3 regions of the Galactobacillus timonensis genome follow, and region 1 is predicted to be linked to each of the others. Evidence: a T-box and tRNA genes for the amino acid it is inferred to sense, from the RefSeq annotation. Region 1 holds a T-box; the other regions hold tRNA genes.
The links. The T-box of region 1 lies ahead of thrS (threonine--tRNA ligase). A T-box ahead of a tRNA ligase gene usually reads a tRNA of that ligase, here a tRNA-Thr.
Positions count from the first base shown of each region.

Region 2: it encodes a tRNA-Thr, which carries the amino acid that the T-box ahead of thrS (threonine--tRNA ligase) is inferred to sense. The anticodon was not compared.
Region 3: it encodes a tRNA-Thr, which carries the amino acid that the T-box ahead of thrS (threonine--tRNA ligase) is inferred to sense. The anticodon was not compared.

Region 1 covers NZ_LT964739.1:2,094,537-2,102,585, reverse strand. Annotated here, with positions in the region: gene C1714_RS09970 (HAD family hydrolase) at 1-323, opposite strand, end outside; gene C1714_RS09965 (alpha-amylase family glycosyl hydrolase) at 320-2,203, opposite strand; gene C1714_RS09960 (carbohydrate kinase family protein) at 2,210-3,178, opposite strand; gene thrS (threonine--tRNA ligase) at 3,281-5,062, opposite strand; T-box leader at 5,109-5,315, opposite strand; gene glpK (glycerol kinase GlpK) at 5,367-6,863, opposite strand; gene C1714_RS14685 (winged helix-turn-helix domain-containing protein) at 6,928-7,167, shown strand; gene C1714_RS09940 (hypothetical protein) at 7,472-7,741, opposite strand; gene C1714_RS09935 (CpXC domain-containing protein) at 7,744-8,049, opposite strand, start outside.
Region 2 covers NZ_LT964739.1:888,228-896,276, forward strand. Annotated here, with positions in the region: gene C1714_RS04175 (phosphoketolase family protein) at 1-823, shown strand, start outside; gene C1714_RS04180 (hypothetical protein) at 919-1,443, shown strand; gene C1714_RS04185 (alanyl-tRNA editing protein) at 1,448-2,623, shown strand; gene C1714_RS04190 (serine hydrolase family protein) at 2,674-3,684, shown strand; gene C1714_RS04195 (hypothetical protein) at 3,699-4,379, shown strand; gene nagA (N-acetylglucosamine-6-phosphate deacetylase) at 4,440-5,561, shown strand; gene C1714_RS04205 (ChbG/HpnK family deacetylase) at 5,558-6,379, shown strand; gene C1714_RS14215 (EFR1 family ferrodoxin) at 6,463-6,681, shown strand; tRNA gene C1714_RS04210 (tRNA-Thr) at 6,756-6,831, opposite strand; gene C1714_RS04215 (ECF transporter S component) at 6,885-7,415, shown strand; gene C1714_RS04220 (CPBP family intramembrane metalloprotease) at 7,373-8,049, opposite strand, start outside.
Region 3 covers NZ_LT964739.1:11,544-19,592, reverse strand. Annotated here, with positions in the region: gene C1714_RS00140 (alpha-amylase family glycosyl hydrolase) at 1-1,269, shown strand; gene C1714_RS00145 (type III pantothenate kinase) at 1-4, shown strand, start outside; gene C1714_RS00135 (hypothetical protein) at 1,455-1,700, shown strand; gene C1714_RS00130 (sensor domain-containing diguanylate cyclase) at 1,740-2,645, opposite strand; gene C1714_RS00125 (nucleotidyltransferase family protein) at 2,803-3,714, opposite strand; gene C1714_RS00120 (Maf family protein) at 3,800-4,366, shown strand; tRNA gene C1714_RS00115 (tRNA-Thr) at 4,404-4,477, shown strand; gene cdaA (diadenylate cyclase CdaA) at 4,594-6,246, shown strand; gene C1714_RS00105 (CdaR family protein) at 6,243-7,664, shown strand; gene glmM (phosphoglucosamine mutase) at 7,657-8,049, shown strand, end outside.

The DNA.
Region 1 (8,049 bases):
TAGGTCGTATTCTTCGTCTCAACCGTGCAGAAGACTCCGTTTTTGTGTAATAACGAAACTGTTTCCTGATAGTCTTCAGCAGGCATCGGTTGATCATAAAGAACCTCATCCCCCGCCATCACATACCCGCCGGCCGAAGCCACCATCCCGTCAAAGCCATACACCAGCAACGGCTTCAGCATCGCATAGTTGCGCCCCGTACATAGAAACACCCGATTGCCGGCCGCCTGCGCACCGCGAATCGCAGCCAGCGCAGAATCCGGAGGAACATTGGTACCGGCGGGAACCAGTGTCCCGTCAATATCGAGGAAGATCAGTTTCATGCCTCCTCCTTCTCCCCGGAAAACTTCGGATCATTGTAGTTCAGATACAGCCAGCGGAAGGAATGCGGACCAAGGGCAACCGCCTTTGCATCCATCGTTTCACCACTGATCAGATCCGTATAGGTCTCACCTTCATTGATCCATGCCGTCTGATCATTCTCCGAGAAGTTGAACAGCGCCAGCAGCTTTTCACCCTCGTAATAACGGCCCAATCCAAGCACGCAGTCATTGTTCGTCTGCAGCACCCAGGTATCAGCCGACGCATCAAACAGCGGATGTTCCTTGCGGATCGCAATCAGCTTCATGAGACGCTCAAACAGCATCCCCTGCCGCGTCGAAGGATCCTTGCGCATCTCCGCCAGATTCCAGTCGAATTTTCCGCGGTGCAGATAGCGCGAATCGTCCTTTTTCAACGGATCCTGATGATAGGAATAGTCATTGAGCTTACCGACTTCATCACCGGAATACAGCACCGGAATGCCGCTCTGCGTCAGAAGGAACGCATGCAGCATCACATCAAGATCAATCGAAGCCTTCAGCTTGAAATCATTCTTCTCATAGACAGCGGCTTCCGTTCCGCAAAGCGAAGCCGTCGTCCCGCAAAGACGCGCATCGCCCAGACGCGGATCATCGTTGTACAGCTCACCTCTCGAATCGCTTCCCCAGTAATTCCCCGTCAGGAAGGAGTTGAGATACTTCTTATGGGCAACCTGCTCAATGCCGAAGCGGGCCAGGTAGTCATAATCCAGCCCCCAGCCGATATCATCGTGACAGCGCAGATAGTTCAGAAACATATACTGCTTCGGAAGTCCGCACACCACGTTCATCTGCCGCTGCAGAAGCCGTACATCACGCGTCGCTACCGTGTTCCAAGTACTTGCCATTGTTGTCACGTTATAGAGCATGTGACACTCCGGCTTTTCAATCGTGCCGAAGTAGGGAACAACCTTATCCGGCTCCATGACGACTTCGCCCAGCAGCAGCGTCCCCGGCGCAGCGATCTGGGAAGCGATATGCATGATCCTGACCAGCGTATGCACCTGCGGAAGATTGCGGCAGTTTGTGCCGAGCGTCTTCCAGATATAAGGCACCGCATCAAGGCGGATGATATCCACGCCCTGATTGCAGAGATAAAGCATGTTTTCGCACATGTCATTGAACACGGTCGGATTGCGGTAGTTCAGATCCCACTGATACGGATAGAACGTCGTCATCACGACCTTGTTGGCTTCCGGACACCAGGTGAAGTTGCCCGGGGCCGTTGTAGGAAACACCTGGGGAACCGTTTCTTCAAAGGCACGGGGAATGGTCCAGTCATCAAAGAAGAAATAACGGTCCTGGTATTCCTTTTCCCCCGCCTTTGCACGCTTCGCCCAGATATGGTCCTCACTGGTATGGTTCATGACAAAGTCGAGACATACCGAAATTCCACGTTTATGGCAGGCACGGTTCAGCTTCGCAAGATCTTCCATCGTGCCAAGCTCCGGCTCTACTTTACGGAAGTCCGATACCGCATAGCCCCCGTCGCTTCTTCCCTTCGGCGATTCAAGCAGCGGCATCAGATGAAGATAGTTGAAGCCGCATTCCTGAATGTAGTCCAGATGTTTTTGAACACCCTTGATCGTCCCTGCAAAGCAATCAGTATACAGGCACATGCCGAGCATCTTCGAAGACTTGTACCAGTCCCCCGCTTTGATGCGCTTACGGTCCCATGCCCTCAGATCTTTCGAGCGCGCCTGATAACTGTTCCACAGCATCGTCAAAAAGTAATCGTAGGCATGATCATCGTTATAGAGCTCGTTGTAGAGCCAGTGCATCTCATCTTCGACAGGACGCAGGCGGTCGGTAAACTCCTTATCCCATTCCGGTTTCATCTTCATGGCTTCTCACCTTCTTTCGCCAATCAGTTCGTTCACTTCTTCCTCTGTCGGCATCACGGCAAGAGCACCCTTGCGGGTTGTAACAATGGAAGCCGCGGCATTGGCAAAGGTCAGAATCGAAATCAGCTTCGCCTCATCAAGATTGTTCAGACCATAGGTCAAAACACCATGCAGAACACAGGCACCAAACGTATCACCGGCGCCCGTTGTCTCGATCGTTTTCTTCTGCAGAAAGGCTGGAACTTCCACCTTTACGCTGCCGTAATAGGCACGGCTGCCGACGGCCCCCATGGAAAGCGTAATCAGCGGAATGGAATAGGTATTCTGCAGAATCGAAATGCCTTCTTCGTAGTCCTGTTTGCCGGTAAACCACTGGATTTCGTTATCCGAAATCTTGAGAACATCGCAATGATGCAGGCCAAAGTCAACCGCCTCATGTGCCGCATCCAACGAAGGCCACAGCGGCGGACGAAGATTGGGGTCAAAGGAACGCACGCAGCCGGAAGCTTCCGCAGCCTCAATTGCCCTGCGCGTCGCGTCATAGACACCCGGATGTGTCATCGATAAGGTTCCGAAGTGGAAGATGCGCGCATTCTCAATCAGATCCAGCCGTACCTCATCCGCCCTCAGATTCATATCCGCGCCCGGGTTGCGATAGAAGGAAAAATCACGATCCCCGTTTGGCAGCTTATGGACCAGCGAAAGCGTCGTCGGTACCGCTTCATCCATCACCAGTCCCGCCGTGGAAATGCCTTCTTTTGCGATCGCATCCTTCAATTGTCTGCCGAAGGCATCATCGCCCACCTTGCCGATGAACGCCGTCGAATGGCCCAGCTTCGCCAGCATCGCCAGCACATTGCACGGTGCTCCGCCCGGGTTGGCTTCAAACAGCGGATTGCCCTGCGGTGAAGTACCGCTTTGTATGAAATCAATCAGAAGCTCGCCGAGAGCAGTGACATCGATTGTTTTTGGCATTTGTTATATCCCCTTTTAAGCGCTTTCATTATACCGCGCTCAGTCCTCTAGTTCAGAAAAATCCCCGGCACTTCACCGGGGATTGAAATTCATGATTCTTTCTTACTTTTCTTCCATGCCGCGGTTAATGGTCTTGGCATTGATCTCCTGCATCATCGAGTTCAGGAACTCATCCAGCCCCATCTTCACCGCATCCTTGGAACCGTAGCGGCGAACCGTGACGGAATTGTCAGCGGCTTCACCGTCGCCTACAACAAGCTCAACCGGAGTCTTGGACATCTGTGCCTCACGGACACGGTAACCGAGCTTCTCGTTGCGGCTGTCAACCTTTGCACGGATATGGTGCTGATGGAGAAGGTCCGCAACCTTCTTTGCATAGGCAAGATGGGCATCATTATCCGGTCCAACCGGAATGATGACAGCCTGCGTCGGCGCAAGCCACAGCGGCAGATTGCCCTTCGTCTCTTCCAGCAGGAAGGCAATGAAGCGGTCCAGGGAACCGAGAATCGCACGGTGAATGACGACCGGACGCTTCTTCTGACCATCCTTGTCTACATATTCCAGCTCAAAGCGTTCCGGAAGCTGATAGTCCAGCTGAATCGTGGACAGCGTAACATCGTGGCCAAGTACCGAGCGGACCTGAACATCGATCTTCGGACCGTAGAAGGCAGCTTCGCCTTCGGCTTCATAGTACGGTACACCCATTTCCTTGAGCACTTCACGAAGCTCTGCTTCACTCTTCTCCCACAGTTCATCGTTGCCGAAGTACTTGTCCGTATTGTTCTTGTCGCGCAGGGACAGACGGAAGGAATAATCCTTGAAGTCAAAATCCTTATACACATCAAGAATCAGCTTCGTAACGTCCTTGATTTCAGATGCGATCTGGTCCGGACGGCAGAAGATATGGGAATCGTTCTGCGTAAAGGCACGGGCACGCTCAACACCCGTCAGGGCACCGGATGCCTCAAAGCGGAAATCATCGGCAACCTCAGCAATGCGTACCGGCAGATCACGATAGGAATGCAGCGTCGACTTGTAGATGATCATATGTTCCGGGCAGTTCATCGGGCGCAGGACGAAATCTTCTCCATCCCGCTCCATAACCGGGAACATATCGTTCTTGTAATGTGCCAGATGTCCGGAAATCTTATACAGCTTCGTCGAAGCGACGGACGGGGTCTTGACATGGATGTAGCCCTGCTCCAGTTCCTTGTCCATGATGTAGTCCGACAACAGGCGGCGGACCGTGAAGCCGTTCGGCAGCCACATCGGAAGACCGGCACCGACCGTATCCGAGAACATGAACATCTGCATGTCCTTGCCCAGTTTCCGGTGGTCACGCTCCTTCATCTCTTCCAGCTGCTTCAGATAGTCATCCAGCTCCTCTTCACTCGGGAAGCAGACGCCGTAGACACGCTGCAGAACCTTGTTGTTCTTGTCACCCTTCCAATAGGCTCCGGAATGCTTGAGAAGCTTGAAGTAGCGGCACTGTTTCGTGCTCTTCACGTGCGGACCGCGGCAGAGATCCGTATAGTCGCCCTGCGTATAGGTCGTGATCGTCTGACCCGGTTCCATGCGGCTGATCAGATCCTCCTTGTAAGGATCGTCCTTGAACATCTCCTGGGCTTCTTCCTTTGTCACCTCATGACGGACAATGAGCTTGTCCGCCTTGGCGCACTTCTTCATTTCCTTTTCGATCTTCGGCAGATCCTCATCCGTCAGCGTCACATCGCCAAGATCCATATCGTAGTAGAATCCCTCTTCCACGACCGGACCGACCCAGAACTTTGCCTGCGGGTACAGATGCTTGACAGCCTGTGCCATCAGATGGGCACAGCTGTGGTTGAGAACGCTCAGATTCTCGTCTTCCTTGAAATTAATCATCCTGTTTCATTCTCCTTCAGGGACATAAAAGGCGTCCCCCGACCTCTCGAAGGACGCCTCATCAGCGCGGTACCACCTTGTTTCCTGTGCAGAGAAAAAGCACAGACTCTCAATGACTGTAACGCGGTCCAGCGGTATTCCTTTCGGAAACAGCTCCCGGGTAGTAGCATTCCATCTTCCCCGAATCCTTGCACCGGCCGGATTCTCTCTTAAGAGGAAACAACGGATACCTTGTCCCGTTCATTGCCTTTGACGCCGTTATTATAACGCTGTGATGGAATAATTCAAATGCCGAAGACCATCGTCACTCTTTTTCCGCCGGGAACATGCGTACGGCCGCCACAGCCTTCTGCCATCGCCCGTAGAAATGATCCGCCGTTTCTTGATCCATCTTCGGATTCCAGATACAGCCGGTCGAGGAACTGAACTCATCCAGGCCTTTCCAGAATCCGACCCCAAGGCCGGCCAGATGCGCCGCGCCAAGTGCCGTCGTTTCCAGAACCTTCGGCCGCTCAACCTGTGTCTGCAGCAGATCACTTTGAAACTGCATCAGATAATCATTGGCGCTCGCCCCGCCATCCACCTTGAGATGAGCGATCCGGCGATGGGAGTCATCTTCCATCGCCTGCAGAACATCACGCGTCTGATAGGCAAGCGAATTCAAGGTGGCCCGTGTTATATCGGCCTTTGTGGTGCCACGGGTAATGCCGAGAATCGCTCCGCGGCAGGCATCATCCCAATATGGCGCACCAAGACCGACAAATGCCGGAACCATCATGACGCCGCTGTCCGGCGATGCACTTTCGGCAAGCGCCTCAGAATCGGAAGACTTCGGGAAGAAGGACATCTGATCCCGCAGCCACTGAATCGCGGAACCGGCAACGAACACCGATCCTTCCAGGGCATAGGAAACCTTACCCTGATAGCCCCAGGCAATTGTCGTCAAGAGACCATGTTCCGAAACATGGGGTTTCTCACCTGTGTTCATGACCAGGAAGCACCCAGTGCCATACGTATTCTTGACATCCCCTTCCTGGAAGCAGTTCTGCCCGAAGAGAGCTGCCTGTTGATCGCCGGCAACACCGGAAATCGGAACCTGCTGTCCGAAGAAATGATAGGGCGCCGTATAGGCAAAGATCCCAGAGCTGTCCTTCACTTCCGGCAGCATCTTCATGGGAATATTGAGCATTGCACAAAGATCGGGATCCCATTTCTTTTCATAGATGTTGTAAAGCATGGTACGGCTGGCGTTGGAGTAATCCGTCGCATGAACCTGATTGCCGCTCAGACACCAGATGAGCCAGCTATCGATCGTGCCGGCCAGCAGTTCCCCGTCTTCAGCCATCTTCTGCCCGTTGGGCGTATGATCCAGAATCCAGCGCACCTTTGTCGCCGAGAAATACGGATCAATGCGCAGACCCGTCCGCGAACGAACCAGATCATCATAGCCCTCACGGATCAGCTGATCACAGATCTCGGCCGTCTGTCTGGACTGCCAGACGATGGCATTGGCAATCGGAAGACCGGTCGTTCTGTTCCAGACGACGGTCGTCTCACGCTGATTGGTGATGCCGATGCCTGCTACCTGCTGGGGCTGAATGCCTGCCTGCTGCAGACAGGACGCCATGACGGAGAGAACAGACATCCAGATTTCATTGGCATCGTGTTCCACCCATCCGGGCTGCGGAAAGTGCTGCGTGAACTCGCGCTGGGCCATAGCGATCGGTTCACTGTCATGATTAAACAGAATCGCCCGGGAACTGGTCGTCCCCTGGTCGATGGCCATGATGTATTTTTCCATGGATCAACCTCTTTTCAAACATTTTAGAATCGATTGGCAGCGCTTTCAATCCTGATATTCATTCTTGTATGACGGCGTCAAAACAGAGCTTACGCCCAAGGAATTCGCTCTTCCTGCATACCCTGCCCGGAAAAAAGGCATCGGTCTTTCAAGAGAAACCATACTGGATGTCATATGGGGATATAACTTCTTTGAAGCAGACCGTACCGTCGACTGGCAGATCAAGCTTCTTCGCAGCAAGCTTGGCCCCTACCGCAGTCTGATTCATACCATCCGCGGCACCGGTAATCAATTCAATGAATAGGACGCCATCGTTAAGCACAAAGCTCTGGAGATGCTTTGTGGCGTTTGCTGCGGGATATTTCTTGTTTTCTGGCCTCTTGAAACGGTGTTTCTGTAGCAGTTCTACAACCGGATGGTTGCCGGAAACACCAGGAACGCAGCCGAAACAATCGCCGCCTGCCGCCAGGATGGAACTGATCATTACTTTTTTTTCATTCTCGTTACTACTTCCTTTCTGCTTCTTTCAAAACAGTTTCAGAATAGTGCGGCAATAGGAAGCCCGTGGGGAATGAATCAGGAATCTGTGTGGAATCAGGCAAGCAGATTCAATCACCGCGGTAGTAACAGATCACCGTTTCCTGCGGATCACAAAGTTCAAAATCAATATTGCGCTTCTCTTTTCCTGCCAGCCAGGTATCCGCATCCGCGGCAGTCGCAAAATCGGCAATGATGGAAAGACGGTTTCGCTGTGGATCTGCGCCGGCCTCGGAAGAAACAATCAGTGATGAATCCGCGAGCTGACGCTGAACGGCGTCCAATGCATCAACCATCTCCACATCTGCAGGAAGATCAAATATCACAAGCAGCCGAAACATACTTACTCCTTTACCTGATCCATTCCATCAAATACCAGCTGCGCCCAGCCCTGGTTGATGAAGGGATAGTTACCAACCGGATCATTCAGTTCCGGCAGCACCTGCGTACAGATCTGTTTATACAGATTCCGCTCCATCGGAATCGATCCTTCAAAGCCCTGATCGCTCAGTACGGCAAATTGATAGCCATCATCCTCCGGAGAAAAATACAGAGCGTGAATCTGCAGATCCGGTTTCTGTTGATGAATCTGATCTATCAGCAGATGCTTCTGCAGCTCAACAGCCCGATCATCCAGCCCCGCATCAAA
Region 2 (8,049 bases), 1.2 Mb from region 1:
GCTGAACATCATTCTGACGTCGCATATCTGGCAGCAGGATCACAACGGCTTTACGCATCAGGATCCGGGTTTCCTGGATCATATTGCCAACAAGAAGGCAGACGTTGTTCGTCTCTATCTTCCGCCTGATGCCAACTGTCTGCTGTCGTGCTTCGATCACTGCATCAAGTCGAAGAACTATGTCAATGTCATCGTGGCATCCAAGCATCCTCGTCCCCAGTGGCTGAGCATGGATGAGGCGGTGAAGCACTGCACCCAGGGCATCGGCATCTGGAGCTGGGCTTCAACCGATATCGGCGAGGAGCCGGATGTTGTCATGGCATGTGCCGGCGATACGCCGACGCTGGAAGCTCTTGCGGCGACATCGATTCTGCATGAATATCTGCCGGAGGTGAAGGTTCGCTTCATCAACGTTGTGGATCTCTTCAAGCTGCAGCCGGCAAGCGAGCATCCGCACGGTCTGACAGATGCGGAATATGACATGTTATTTACGAAGGACAAGCCGATCGTGTTTGCGTTCCACGGCTATCCGACGCTGATTCATGAGCTGACCTACCGCCGCCATAACCGCGATCTCCATGTGCGCGGCTATAAGGAAGAGGGAACGATTACGACGCCGTTCGACATGCGTGTGCAGAACGACATTGACCGCTTCCATCTGGTTCAGGATGTTCTGCTGCGGCTGCCGAAGCTTGGCAATCGCGGAGCGTATCTGTATCAGCTGATGAATGATAAGCTGGTGGCTCATAAGCAGTACATTCAGGAGTACGGCCGCGATATGCCGGAGATTGAAGACTGGCAGTGGAAGCCGCTCCACGACTGATCGCATTAATGAATGGTTCCATGCCCGCAGGCGTAATGTTTGCGGGCATGATTTGTTTCTGAGACAAACAGGATGTTCCATCGTAAAATAGAGGAATGTATAAAGGGTTCAAAATTACGGCAGGCGTCCTGTTCATGGTTCAGTCTGCGCTCTATTTGATTGTTGTCATTCTTTCTTTTGGCACCTATGCCTTTCTTCCGGTGAATATTCTGCGCTTCCCGGATCTGCTTACGGCCTTTGCGCTGCTGATCTTCGGCATCGTATTACTGCGGACAGAAAAGAGAAAAACAATATCGAACTTCCTGCTTGTGATGGCGGTGCTGACGGCGTGGTATGCGTTTGCGGAATGGGCTGTTTACAGCCCTCTTTTGTGCGTTTTGTATCTGTTCAACAGTGCCGGCTACGTGCTTCTGAGTCTGCTGGTGCGGCGGCGCCGTCTTCAGCATCTGTGGCCGGTGGCACCGTTTCTGTTTCTGAATCAGCTGTATGATGTGCTGACGACGGGCTTTTTCGGGTGGCGGAATGCATGTTATTCGGTGGCGAGCATCTGCCTGCTGCTGGCGGTGGTTTTTCTGGCCGCATCCTGTGAATTCTACTGGTACGACCGCATGATGAGGTAATGACATGGACGAGATGAAGGAGTTGTTTTACCGCGATCCGTATGCGAAAGAGTTTGATGCGGAAGTTGTCCGCTGCGTGGAAAAGGACGGAAAATATCTTCTGCAGTTAAGTGACACCGCATTTTATCCGGAGGGCGGCGGTCAGCCATGCGACCATGGTACGATCGACGGCCTTTTTGTCAGTGATGTGCAGCGTGACAGGGATGGTGTGATCTGGCATACGGTCAGCGAGCCGGTTGCGGAGGGAAGCACTGTTCACGGGATCATTGACTGGAAACGGCGCTTCGACTTCATGCAGCAGCACTCCGGGGAACATCTGTTTTCCGGTTTTGTTCATCAGAAGTTCGGCTATGACAATGTCGGCTTCCATATGAACGAGAAACTGGTGATGATTGACTTTGACGGCCCGATGACGCTCGAGGAAGCAGAAGAGATTGAACAGCGGGTCAATGAGGCGGTCTGGGCAGATCTTCCCTCCCTGATTACCTTTCCTTCCAGGGAAGAACTGGATTCTCTTTCCTATCGCTCGAAGAAGGAGCTGACGGGGACGGTGCGGATCGTTACGTATCCGGGTGTCGATGTGTGTGCGTGCTGCGGTACGCATGTAGCACATACGGGTGAGATCGGCCCGGTACTGATGACGGGCTTTGAAAACTATAAGGGCGGTGTACGCATCTCTCTTTTGGCAGGAAATCGGGCGATTGCCTATATGCGTCAGCTGCGTCACAATGCGGCAATGATTTCGCGGCTGCTGTCGGTTCCGCCGCTTGAGACAGCGGAAGCTGCAGATAAGCTGCAGGCAGAGAATACGGCTCTTCACAACACGATCAGAGAGCTGTATCGTCTGCAGCTGGATGAGAAATACAGCAGAGTCGAAGAAAATGCGCCGCTGGTCCTCGACTTTGAGGAAGAAGGGGATCCGGTGGAGCTGCGGCGTTTCTGCAACCGTGCCGTCGAAGAGAAACGTGTCGGCGTCTGCGGCGCCTTTCTGAAGGAAGCCGACGGCTGGCGCTACATCCTGATCAGTCAGAGTGTCGATCTGCGTGCGAAGGCAAAGCAGCTAAACAGCGCTCTGAATGGCCGGGGCGGCGGAAGTGTGGATATGATCCAGGGCCGCTTCATGGCACAAGAGACGGAAATCGAGGACACTTTGAAGGCTTTGTTTACCAGTTTCAAGTGATTTATTCCCTGTTTGTGGTTTAATAGTTGCGTTTAGGTGGGGAGAACAGGGTGAAACAGGGAAGCGGCAGGGAAACAAAGCGTCTTTTGACCATTATTTTGGTGCTTTTATGTCTGCTGGTTTTGTGTCTGCTTGGAGCGAGATTTCTGCCCGGAGAAGAAAAGACAAAGCAGGATGCGGAAGCGTCTGTTTCCGGTTCCGCAACTATGGCGCCATCGCCGTCAGCGCTGAGCGAAGAGGAACCTGCAGCCACACCGACGGCGACGCCGAAGGCGGTAGATCTTTCATCGCTGGAAGGCACCGAAGAGATGCTGGATGCGATTCCGGAAGATACGGATACGATTACGGCTGTGGGCTATCAGGCGAATGCGTCGGTGCTTGCGGATCTTCAGAAGGCGGTTGATACGGTCGAGGACAATGGCTATGACGCGGGCTTTGTGCTCTATGATCTGCAGACGGGAAGGTCGCTGTCCTACAATGCGGATGAATATTTCTATTCGGCGTCTTCAATCAAGGCGTTCTATATCGCTTCGACGGCGGATACGGTTGAAGGTGCACTTGCCAGTGATGGTTCGAGCATGGAACAGGCGGTACGCAACAGTGACAATGATGCGTACCAGTATCTGATTGACAAGTATTCGTTTCCTCCGATCCGGGAATGGGTTGAACAGGCCGGGGCGGATCCGGCGATTGCAACAAAGATGTATCCGTACTATGGGGCGCGCCAGGTGGCGAAGCTCTGGGCGGTGAACTACTTCTGGTTCCTGAATGATCCCGAGGGAAGAAGCTGTGCCTCGTGGTATGAGACGCCGAATGCTTCGTCGCTGCGTCAGCTGGTGGCTGAAGGAACAATGACACGCACGAAGGCGGGCTGGATCTATTACGTCGGTGATACGGCGGAGGATACGTTCATTTCGACCAATGAGGGCGGCATCGTGTATGAGGATCATCCATTCATCATCGTTGCGATGACCAATGCGCCGGCGGACTTTACGCAGCTCACAACTTTGTTTACGCCGCTGCTTACGGCGCACGATGATATGATTTCGGATCTGAACTGAGGATAAACATAACAATGAAATTTACTGAAAACAGGAAAGTTGAAAATACGTACCGGGAAAATCCGGATCTTGATAAGGCTCTGCGCTATCGCGGCATGAATCTCTATGCGGATCAGAAGCCCTATGCACTGGTGCTGACGAAGGAAGACGGCAGTGTGTTCGGCGAGATTCCGGTGGACTTCTATTTTGATGCGGTTGCGATCCATGAGGATGTGCTCTATGTCGGTCTGCGGGATGGTGAGGTGCTGAAATGCAGTCTCGATCCGTGCAGGGTAGAGTCAAAGTTCTTCCTTTCGCTCGAAGTGTGGCAGTCGTTATTCGATCATGAGTCGATTATCGAAGGTACGCGCCAGGTCGTGAAGCGTCATGAGCTGGGACGCAAGGAGAATATGGCGATGGCCAACATTCTCAATGACCATTGTTTTGAAAGTGCGGTGACGCGGATCGCCGGCAATGGAGATCTGCTTGCGATCGGTGATGTGTTTGGAAGGGTCGCTGTATTTTCGATCGACGATCTGAAACAGACGGTTGATTTCGGCAGTGTTGGCGGAGCGGTCATTGATCTTTCCTGGAAGGACGATCATTCGCTGTCCGTTACATGGGTGGCTCAGAAAGGCGCGGCCGATCCGTTTGTGCTGACACAGGTTCCGGATGCGTATACAGATGATTGTTCACTTGCGATGGTGAAGAACTGAGGCGGAGGAGACTCCGCTTTTTCATTACAATGAATGGAGACAGCAGAAAGGAACATGCATATGATCATTCAAAGCAGAAATGTATGGCTTCATGAGCAGCTCGTTCCGGCAGAAATTGAACTGGAAGATGGAACGGTCAAGGGGATCCATGACTATGGATCCGCTTCGGCAGATGTAGATTACGAAGACAAATGGATCCTGCCGGGATTCATCGATATTCACACGCACGGTTGGAACAAGGCGGATGCGGGGCATCCGGATAAGGCAGCGATGAATCGCTGGCGGCGGCACATGCCGGCAGAAGGTGTAACGTCGTTTCTGGCGACGACGGCGACACAGAGCCGTACAGAAAATGAGGCGGCGTTTGCGGTGCTTGGCGATGTGATCGATACGCAGAAGAAGGGGGAAGGTGCAGAGATTCTCGGCATCCATGTGGAGGGCAACTACATTTCCTTTACGTGCCGCGGGGCGCAGGATCCCTACAACATTGTGAAGCCGGATCCGGATGAGCTGCTTCATTACGATGAGCTGTCGCATCATCATATCTGTACCGTAATCTGTGCGCCTGAGTGTGAAGGTGCGGAACACTTTATCCCGGAAGTGACGGGTCACGGGATCCGGGTGGGTCTGGGTCACAGTGCAGCAGACTATGATACGGGCATGAAAGGTGTCGAATGGGGCGCGACATCGACGGTACATACAGGCAACGGGATGCTGCCGTTTCATCATCGCAGACCCGGCCTGTTCGGGGCGGCACTGTGCAATCCAGATCTGTATTGCGAAATCATCGGGGACGGTCACCATGTGGCGTTTCCGACGGCGCATATCATTGGAACGATGAAAGGGAAGGACCGGCTGATGCTGGTGACGGATTCATTGCCGCTGAAGGATGATCCTGCCTATGACTATATGTGCCATGATGGAGCCTACATGCTGGCAGACGGTACGCTGTGCGGTTCGCATCTCTATGTGAATCAGGGTGTCTATAATCTTCACCGCAGAGCGGATCTGCCGCTGGTTACGGCGATCAATGCGGCGACGATCAATCCGGCGCGCTATCTTGGCTTTGATAACCGTAAGGGGTCGATCGAGGAAGGCAAAGATGCGGATCTGGTGGTGACGGATCCGGATCTGAAAGTGTGTGCAACCTATTGTGCAGGTGTCCTGCAGGAGGATCAATGATGAAACTGCTGGTGCAGGGAGATGATTTTGGATTTACGCGGGGAACGACGTTCGGCGGCGTTGATTGCATTGATTTCGGTGTGCTGCGCAATACGGGACTGTTTGCCAACATGCCTTCGGCGAAGCTTGCGGTCAGCTATATGGCGGATCGTCCGCAGGTGTGCTTCGGTATCGATTTCAACATTGTGACCGGTCCTTCGGTCTCGGATCCTTCCAGTGTTCCGGACTTGGTGGATGAGAGCGGAGAGTTCATTCGCTCCAATGTGCGCATTCATGATCCCAGATGGCAGAGTGAAGCGGGACGCAGAGAAATGTTTCCTCTCGAACAGGTGCGGCGCGAACTGTGGGCGCAATACAACCGCTTCGTGGAGCTGACGGGAAAGAAGCCGGGCTATCTTCATGCGCATTCGATTTCGAGTGAGCCGTATGAGGAGACGATTCATGAGATCAGTGCGGCGACGGGTATTCCGTACAGCTTCGATGTGATTCAGAAGTTTCATATTGTCAGTGCCTGGGACAAGGTCGATCCGATGGCGGACAAGGCGTCGGGAAAGAAGGTGTTTGATCCGACGGCACAGTTGTCCAAGGATTCGTTCAGCATAAATGTGGCCGATGTGTCTGACTATCTGCTGAGCCATGAATATGCGATGGTGCTCGGGCATCCGGGTTATGTGGATGCGGATCTGATGGGACGTACGTCATTGTCGCTTGAACGTATGCGGGATGCGGAGATGATGATGTCGCAGCAGTTCAAGGACTGGATCCGGGATCATCATGTACAGCTGATTACGTACCGTGATCTAGTGGAGGAAGAATGATTCTGTATTTCAGTGCACAACAGCAAATACGTTGCCAAACGCATTGCGCAGGCGTGCTCGGAAGAATCTCTTTCGATCGTTGACTGCATGCGACAGAAGAATGCATCGGGTGGGGACTGTGTGCACGGAAATGCCCGGTTCAGGCCATTGCGATGCAGGACGGTCACCGGGTATGGGGCAAGGAGAAATGTGCGATGTGTCTCGGTTGTCTGCAGCGGTGTCCGAAGGCTGCCATTCAGTATGGAAACGGAGTTGCGACCGGAAAGCACGGGCAGTACCGCAATCCGCATGTGACGGTATAGGAGCAGCTGTTCCTGCCGCATTCAGGGAATAAAAAAACTTCTGCACGCAGGTGCGGAAGTACATGTTTCATAACTGGTGCCGACAATAGGAGTCGAACCTACGACCTACTCATTACGAATGAGTTGCTCTACCAACTGAGCTATGTCGGCGTTGACAGCGAATAAAGTATATACCAAACTCGTAGAAAAGGGAAACGAAATTTATGCACATGCGTTGGTGGAAGAAGACAGGTGCCATGCTGGGGCTTGGATTGTGCTATGCGGCGGCGGAGGCTTTTGGAAAGATTCCGGCGCCGTACTGGGAAATCAACCTTGGCATCTGCTATGGATTTTCTGCGGCAGGGGCGGCGTTGTTCGGCATTCCCGGGGGCTGCGTTTCGGCGCTGATTGGAGAGATCGCTGGTGAGCTGTTTGGAAACGGTTCGCTGGAGCCGGCATTGATTCTTGCGTCCATGTGTTCGGGCCTGGCTGCCGGGGGAATGTACAGGAAGACCTCAGAGCCTGGTCCCTTCGGGAAAGAGAAGTGGAAGGCATTTATTCTTTGGACCTTGCTGGGACAAGCAGTCGGCTTTCTGGGGGTTTATGCGATCATTTCATCGGCGTCATTTGCGGAGTGTTTCTGGCGCTTTTTCTACAACAGTGTGTGTGCGTTGTTTGCGGGCGGTCTGATTCTGATGGCGCTGCAGGAGGGTCAGTCTTCTTCGTCCTCTTCCTCTTCTTCGAAGGCGCTTTGATAGAGGGAATAGATCAGGAAGCCGGATATCAGAAATGAGACTCCGGCCGCAATCAGAAGCGTATTCCCTTCGAGAAAGAGACTTGCAAAGGCCATGAGCAGGCCGCCATGGAAGGAAATATGGGTAAGGATGTTGAGGGCTGTGCTGTGCCAGCTTTCTTCAATGAACGTAAGCAGGGAGCCGAGAAAGACAGATAGGAGTGCTGCCTCACTGCCGGAGCGAAGATAGCAGTAAACGGAAAACGGAATGACGGAAAGCAGGATGCGGGTGAGGCTGTTTTTCCCGTTGCGTTCCAGTGATGAGCGGAAGATCAGTTCTTCTGCGATCGGCAGGGCGGCATAGATAATGATTGCTTCGAGAGGGTGGATGCCGTCAATGATGGTGAGAAAGGGATCTTCGAGGGTGACCTTCCATGTGGCAGGGACGCTGTCGATGCCCTCCAGCGCCATGGCAAGAGCTGCGGCATACGAAAAGGCTGCCGCAAAGGCCATAAGATAGATGCGGAACGTCGGCGGTTTGATGCCATGGTTTTTGAAGATGCTCCGGTCAAACAAGAGAAACAGGAAGATGACGGCCAGGGAACTGATCCCCGGGGCATAGGGGATGGATATGTGATGGGCAGCCAGCAGTAAGA
Region 3 (8,049 bases), 2.1 Mb from region 1:
ATGAGGGAGCCGCTGAGCTTTTATCAGGTATTTGTGCGTAATTGCAGCGCGGAAGGCACCTTGAAGCGGGTGGAATATGATCTTAACCGGATCAAAGCTATGGGCTTCGATTATGTCTATCTTCTGCCCGTGCATCCGATCGGAGAAAAGGGACGGAAGGGGACCTATGGCTCCCCGTATGCGATCGCGGATTATGATGCGGTTGATCCGGATCTTGGGACGATGGATGATTTCCTGGATCTTGTACATGCGGCGCATGCGCGGGGACTGAAGGTGATGATGGACATTGTTCTTCATCACAGCGCTGCCGATCATCCGTGGGTGAAGAAACATCCGTCCTGGTATGCGAAGGAAAATGCGGTGGCAGACTGGAGCGATGTGCGCGACTTTAACTTTGAAAGCGAAGAGCTGAGAGAGACGCTTCTGGACAGTCTTCTGCACTGGGTGGAAGACGGCGTGGACGGGTTCCGCTGTGATGTGGCGTCGCTGGTTCCGCTGTCTTTCTGGAAGGATCTGCGCTCTCGGGCGAAGATGCTGAATCCGCAGTTTGTGATGCTTGCGGAGAGTGTTGAAAGTCCGTTTGTGCTCTGGATGCGCTCCAAAGGCATTGATGCGCTGAGTGATGGCGAGCTGGCACAGGCATTCGATGATCTTTATCCCTACACGGTCAGGGAAGAAATGGAAGATGCCGTGACGCATTCGAATCTGGTTCCGTATGAAAAGGCGGTTAACCAGCTGCTGGCTTCGCTTCCTTCTTCGACGCGTGAGATCTGGTATCTGGAGAATCATGATCGTAAGCGGATCTATTCGCTGCTGAACGAGAACGAAACAAAGTTCAGAAACTGGCTGGCGTGGTCGTTCTTCATGCCGGGGGATGCCTTTGTCTATAACGGACAGGAGGCGTATGCGATTCATCAGCCGTCGCTGTTCGAGAAGGATCCGATCGACTGGTCGAAGCGGGATCAGAAGCTGGAGGAAACGATTGCGGCCTACAACCGGATGCGCCGGAAAATGATGGGGCAGATCCGCTGCGGCTTTTTCATAGAAAATGATGCGATGTTTGAAACGGCTCTGTACGGGGAGACGGAAACCTTCGCGGGTCTTTACAATGTGCGCGGAAGAGGCGGTCTTCTGCATACGCATCTGAAGAATGATGAATATCTGAATGTGCTCACCGGTAAGCCGGTGACGATCACAGACGGTGATGTGGCTGCGGATGCGCTTCCGGCATTACTGAAGATCAGTCCGGATTCCTGGAACCTTCAATAAGCAGGAACAGATAAAGAACTTCTCCTTCATGATCGGCAGAAGTTCTTTTTCGTTGTGTCCTTTGGGAAAATCTGACAATTCTTTCGGCAGTACGTCAAACATCATGAATACAATGACGAACATCCTAACCGCATTCATTCACTGGGTGGAGAATAGATGAAGAAGATTAGAATGCTGATGGCGTTTTGGGCGCTTTTTCGCTTGCCGCATGCAGCGGTGTATCTTCGGCTGCACCCAGGGTTCTGAAAGGAACGGATGAGGGCTTTGGAGGAACCATTACTGCAGAAGTCACCATCGACGGTGATGGAAAGATTACGGATCTTGCGCTGAGCGGTGCGACGATGTCGCTGAAGGATGTACACGGCAATCTCATCGGAGCTGTGGAAGTCGCCTATGAAGCTGCGAAGCCATCGGTGATTGAAAACAAGTAACAGTGATCGGCAGGGCTGTCCAAAAAGGGTGGCCCATTTTCAGGCTGCCGGTTCATCAGACGTGTAACGGTCTTTTCCGTTCTGCTTGGACTTGTACATCAGGGCGTCGGCGCGCTGCGTGACGGATTCCGGTGTGTCGTTTTCCCGGATGCATGTGATGCCGATGGAAGCGGTCACCGAGAGATGGAGGCCTTCAAATTCAACATCCATACTGCGGATGGCGTTCAGACATTTTTCTGCGATCGTCCGGATGTTGGAAGGATCCTGAATCGGATAGATCCCCAGGAATTCTTCGCCGCCCCAGCGTCCGAAGATGTCATTCTTCCGGTTGATGCTGGTGAGGATGTGCGTCAGTTTCTTCAGTACAAGATCGCCGGCCTCGTGGCCGTACGTATTGTTGAATTTACTGAAGTTGTCCACATCCATGAAGAGGACGCCAAACTGCTTGTTCATCTTCTTCCGCAGGATGATGCGATAGGCAAGGGCATCGTCAAGAAAACGGCGGTTGGCAATGCCGGTCAGCTGATCATGATGGGCAACGTTGCTGAGCTGGCGGACCATCTGATCATCGATGTGCTGCGAACCAACTTCACAGAACTCTTCCATCACAAATTCCAACTGATGGTTCTCAGCAAAGACCGGGATGAATCTTGTTTCGATCAGGACACGCCTGCCGTTCTTGTGGCGCAGGAACACTTTCTCGGAGCGTTCCTGCCCATCCTGATAGGTTTTGAGATAGGGGCATAGGGAGGTGCACAGCTGATGTCCCTCGAGATCGATATGATCCAGCCCGCTTTCGAAACAGTATTTGCCGACCATTTCCTCTCTGCTTCTGCCGCTGATGCGTTTGGCCGATTCGTTCCAGTATACGATTCGACGTTCGCGGTCGGCGATGTAGACTCCGGTTATGGAATTGTCCAGGATCTGCTTCAGTTCTGAGCTCAACTTCAGAGGTTTCGCCTTTATACCTCTAGTAAAGCGCTTCTGAGGAAAATGATACGTTTTCTGCATGACGTTTTTTTCGTTTTGGGGATGAAGAAAGCAGGCTGTAGTTTCCTTCAGCCTGCTTTTCAGCTTTTCTGGTTGATGAAAAATGTTCCGGTTACTTCCAGAGAACATCCGGATAGGTGCCGTTGTCCTTGAGCGCCTGAATGCGGGCAACGACTTCGGGCTTATCTTCCTTGTAGGTGACGCCGAACCACTTGTCACTGGAGCTGAGCATATGAACCTTGATCTTTCCTTCCGAGACGAGGGTTCCGATGCCGGTCGGAATGACATGTTCGCACTTGAGCGGATTCTTCTCAATGTTAGCGGCAAGGAAGTCCTTGAACAGCGGCTCCATCTCATCGAAGATCTTCGGTGTAAAGCCCCAGAAGTTCATCGATACCAGAGCGTCGTCTGCGATCGGCTTCCATTCGCCATTGTCTTCATAGATGGCGTGACCGTCCTTCAGAGCGATCTTCTGAATCTCCTGAATGGCACTCAGGCAGCCGTCCTTCTGCTGGCAGAGGCCGCGGGTCACGGTGCCGTTGGCCGTCAGTGTGTTGAGGCACTTGAAGCCGACCATTGCGTAATTATCATCGGCTACTTCCGTGGTCAGATACCTGTAGATGACTTCATAGGCATTGCGGCCGTAGAAGTCATCGGCGTTGATGATGGCAAAGGGCTCATTGACAATGCCTTTGCATGCAAGAAGGGCGTGCGTTGTACCCCAGGGCTTGACGCGGCCTTCCGGTACGCTGAAGCCTTCCGGAATATTGTTCATGTCCTGGTAGGCGAAGTCCACTTCCATTCCGCCGTTGGTGACGCGGTCCGTCAGTGCTTTGCGGAACAGCTCCTCATGTTCGCGTTTGATGATCAGAACAACCTTGCGGAAGCCGGCCTTGTAAGCATCATAGATGGAAAATTCGATGATCGGTTCGCCATGGCTGCCGACGCCGTCGATCTGCTTCATGCCGCCGTAACGGCTGCCCATGCCTGCTGCAAGAATGACCAGAGTTGGTTTTATGCTCATATGTTCTTATCCTCTTTCTTCTTTAAATTCACTTCTGCAACAATTATACACGCTTACATGGATTCAATCTTGTTAGAATAGGGGCATGGCGAAACCCTTGATCCTTGCCAGCAGTTCGCCACGCCGTCAGGAACTGCTGCAGAAAACCGGAATCTCCTTTACGATTGATCCCGCTGATATCGATGAGACGATTGATCTCAGTCTTCCGGTGGAGGAGGAAATCCAGCGGCTTGCGTTCCGCAAGGCGGATGCGGTTTTGAGACGTCATCCCGATGCCATGATCCTTGGCTCCGATACCGTTGTATACTGTCAGGGCGAAGTGCTTGGAAAGCCGAAAGATGCTCATGATGCGCGCCGCATGCTTGGCATGCTCAGTGATCACCGTCACGAAGTGATTACGGGGCTGTGTCTGCTGTCAAACCGGCGCCGTTACAGTACCGTATCAACGGCCTATGTCACCTTCGGTCCGATGAGTGAGGAAGAGATCGACGCCTATGTTACCTGCGGGGAACCGTTTGGAAAAGCGGGTTCCTATGCCATCCAGGGGAAGGCATCGTGCTACATTACAGGCATTGAAGGAGATTATTACAGCATCGTCGGTCTGCCGGTTCATCTGGTGTATGAGGAGCTGAAAAATCGAGAATTATATTGAATCCTGCGGTTGTATTGGGTATGATGTATTCGCTGTCGCCGGATTAGTATAACGGTAATACAGGCCCTTGGTAAGGGTCAGCCGGCAGTTCAACTCTGCCATCCGGCACCATGATCTGAAAGTGTTGACCGCATATGCGGTCTTTTTTTTTGATCCGCTCTTGCCGTAGGGCTGGCATTGTGGTGGGTGTGTAATGGTATAATGATTCGACGAAGGGAGAATCAGCCTTGTCCAACTATAACTTTACGCTGACCATGGAAAATGTAAGGGCCATCACGGTGATGTTCCTGGATATTCTGGCCATGTGGTTCCTTTTATATTATGCAATTCAGCTGATCCGCAAATCGCGCAAGACGGTTCAGATCTTCAAGGGCATTCTCATCGTCCTTGTGGTTGACTGGGCTGCCCGCTTTCTCGGCATGCGTACGCTGGAGCATTTTGCCGATATCTTTGTCAACTGGGGCTTCCTGGCTGTCATCATCATTTTCCAGGAGGAGATCCGCGGCCTGCTTGAAGGTCTTGGCAAGTCCAACGTACTCTCCCGCATCAGTACGCTGACCGGCGATGAGAAGGAAAATCTTGTGGATCAGATCGTGACGGCGACGATGCTGCTGTCGCAGGATCAGACGGGTGCCCTCATCTGCATTGAGCAGAGTCATTCGCTGGATGATTTCATTGCGACCGGTACGCCGCTGAACTCGGATGTTTCGGCTGAGCTGCTGACATCGATCTTTGTGACATCAACACCTCTCCATGATGGCGCCGTCATCATCCAGGGTGACAAGATCGCCTGTGCAAGTGCCTACTTCCCGCCGACGAATCTTGATCTGCCGAACCGCTATGGTGCCCGCCACCGGGCGGCGATCGGTATCTCGGAGATTACGGATGCTGTGACGATCGTCGTCTCGGAAGAAACCGGTGCCGTGTCCATTGCGGAAGGCGGTGTTCTTACAACCGTAAACAAGACGCAGCTGCGCAATCATCTGCTGCGTGTCATCTGCGGAACGGAGACAGAAGTTACTTCGAACCGTTCGACACGGAAGGCGGCACAGGAAGATGCCCGTCCCCGTGATGTCATCATTGAGGATGAAAAGCCTGTCAAGACGGTCAAGCCGGCTGCCAGGAAGGATGGCAGTGATGAACAGAAGACGTCCGGCAATACCGGCCTTCTGAAGAAGCTTGCTGTTCGTCATCAGGATGAAGAAACGGCACCTTCCGGCCGGATTCAGGCGGAAGAGGTTGTTGTGCCTGAGGGGCAGGAAACAGAAAAGATCGAGGAGCTTGAGCAGGAAGCTTCGGAAATCAAGCTGCCGCATAAGAAGAAGCGTCCAAAGCCGAGCTACCCGGATAATGCTCAGGTGCGCCGCTTTGAACAGGAACGCAAGGAAGAAGAAGAACGCCAGCAGCGCCTGAAGGAAGAGGCGAAACAGCGTGTCGAGGCCGAAGCAAAGGTGGCGGAAGAAGAACGTGCCCGCAAGGCGGCTGCCGAAGCCAGGGCAAAGGCAGAGGCCGAGGCTAAAGCAAAGGCTGAGGCAGAAGCGAAGGCCAAAGCGGAAGCGGAAGAAACAGCGCGTCAGGAACAGGCTGCCGCAGCTGAAGAAACGGTGGCTCCCGTGAGGCCGATGACGGCGGAGGATGTACGCCGTGCGCGCCAGGAGGCGCTGGATCGGCTGACCGGCCGCAAGACGGTACGCGAAGAAGAAAAGAAGCCTGAGGAAACCAAGCCTGCAAAAAAGGCGCAGGATGGCTTTGATACGGATGGCGTGGATCTTTCGAAGCTTGTCGGTTTCAAGGAAGATCTTGATAAGACGATGACGATGATCGATGGCCTTTCCTCCGTCTCCGATGATTCTGACAAAACGAAAGGAGACGAAAAATGAGTGAGCCCGAGAAGAAGCAGCGCACGGATAACCGTGGCGATGCGAACAAGACGGAACTTGCCAACAGGATAGCCTCACAATCCAAGCGCATGGATCGTACATATCAGACTGTTTCCAATGGCCTGATCCGCATTTTCCGGTGGTTTTCAACCCTGTTGGACAAGACGCTGTTCAATCCGCGCTATACGCGTCTGGTGTCTTTGATTCTGGCGATCGTTCTTTATCTGATCGTCAATTACAATACCAATTCGTCTCTGCATACAACGACGCTGCAGCAGGCACGCAGTCTGAATGCGGTCACTGTTACGGCAAACTACAACAGCGACATCTTTGAGCTGGATGGTCTTCCGGCGACGGCGGACATCACCATTACGGGTGATGCGTCTTCCGTTACGGCGGCAGCCGCCAGCGGCGGTGTTGTGGTGGCAGATCTGGAAGGTTTGACCGAGGGGACGCATGAAGTGAAGCTGGAGGCCCAGGGGTTCGGCAGCTCCGTTTCCGTCAAGATCGATCCTTCCAATGTCATTCTGACGCTGAAGAAGAAGACGACGCGGCAGTTTGATGTGTCCTATGACTTCATCAACCGGGACAAGATGGACAGCATCTATTCTCTGGGTACGCCGCAGTTTGAGTACACCAAGGTCAATGTCCGGGCGGCCAAGGATACGCTCGATTCCATTGCGTTCATCAAGGCACTGATTGATGTGTCGGGCCAGACTGCTGACTTTACGCAGGAGGCGAAGCTTGTGGCCTATGATGTCAACGGTCAGCCGGTGACGGCGGACATTGTGCCGGGTACTGTATCGGTTACGGTTCCGGTCACGTCGCCGAATAAGACGGTTCCGATTGAAGTGGAAGTTACAGGTGAGGTTCCGGACGGCATGGCCATCGCTTCCATTACGACGGATCAGCAGTCGGTGACCATCTATGGTTCGGAAGCGGTTCTGGGACAGATTGACAAGGTTGTTGTTTCGCTGAATGCTTCATCGATCACCAAGGATACGACGATCATGAGGCCGATTACGCTGCCCAGCGGCGTTACCTCTTCGAGCATCAATCAGATTACGATGAATGTGACGCTTGGCGAAGGTGTCAGTAAGACGATTGACGGCGTCAATATCAACTACCGCAACAATGTAAACAACTACAAGGCGTCTGCGGTTGATAAGACGACGACATCGGTGGTTGTCTTCGGTACGCAGGAAAACATTGATTCCATTACGGCAAGTGACATTGATGTGTATGTGGATATGCAGAATGCGGTGCCGGGAGTCCAGGACTTTCCGCTGGAAATCGAGCAGCCGGAAGGCGGCCTGGTAAGGTACTCTCTGACGGAGTCAACGTATACGCTCAATGTGCTGGGCGAGACGAATGACAATACAGGCAGTGAAGAAGGAGCGGATGTAAACAATGGGTAAGTATTTTGGAACGGATGGAATCCGGGGCCGTGCAAATGAAGGCCTGACGGCGGACCGTGCATTCCTTGTGGGGCGCAGTCTGGGTGAGTATTTTTCCCGCGAAGGAAAGAAGAAGATTGTGATCGGCAAGGACACGCGTCTTTCGTCCGACATGCTGGAAGCGGCACTAGCCGCCGGTATCGCCAGCGAGGGCTGTGACGCCTATCTGACGGGATATGGTCCGACGCCGATGATCTGCTGGCTGACAGTTCATGAGGACTTTGCCTGTGGGGCGATGATTTCGGCTTCGCACAATCCGTACTTCGATAATGGCATCAAGGTATTCTCCAAGGAGGGTATTAAGATTCCGGCAGAGATCGAGGATCATATCGAGGACTGCATCGAT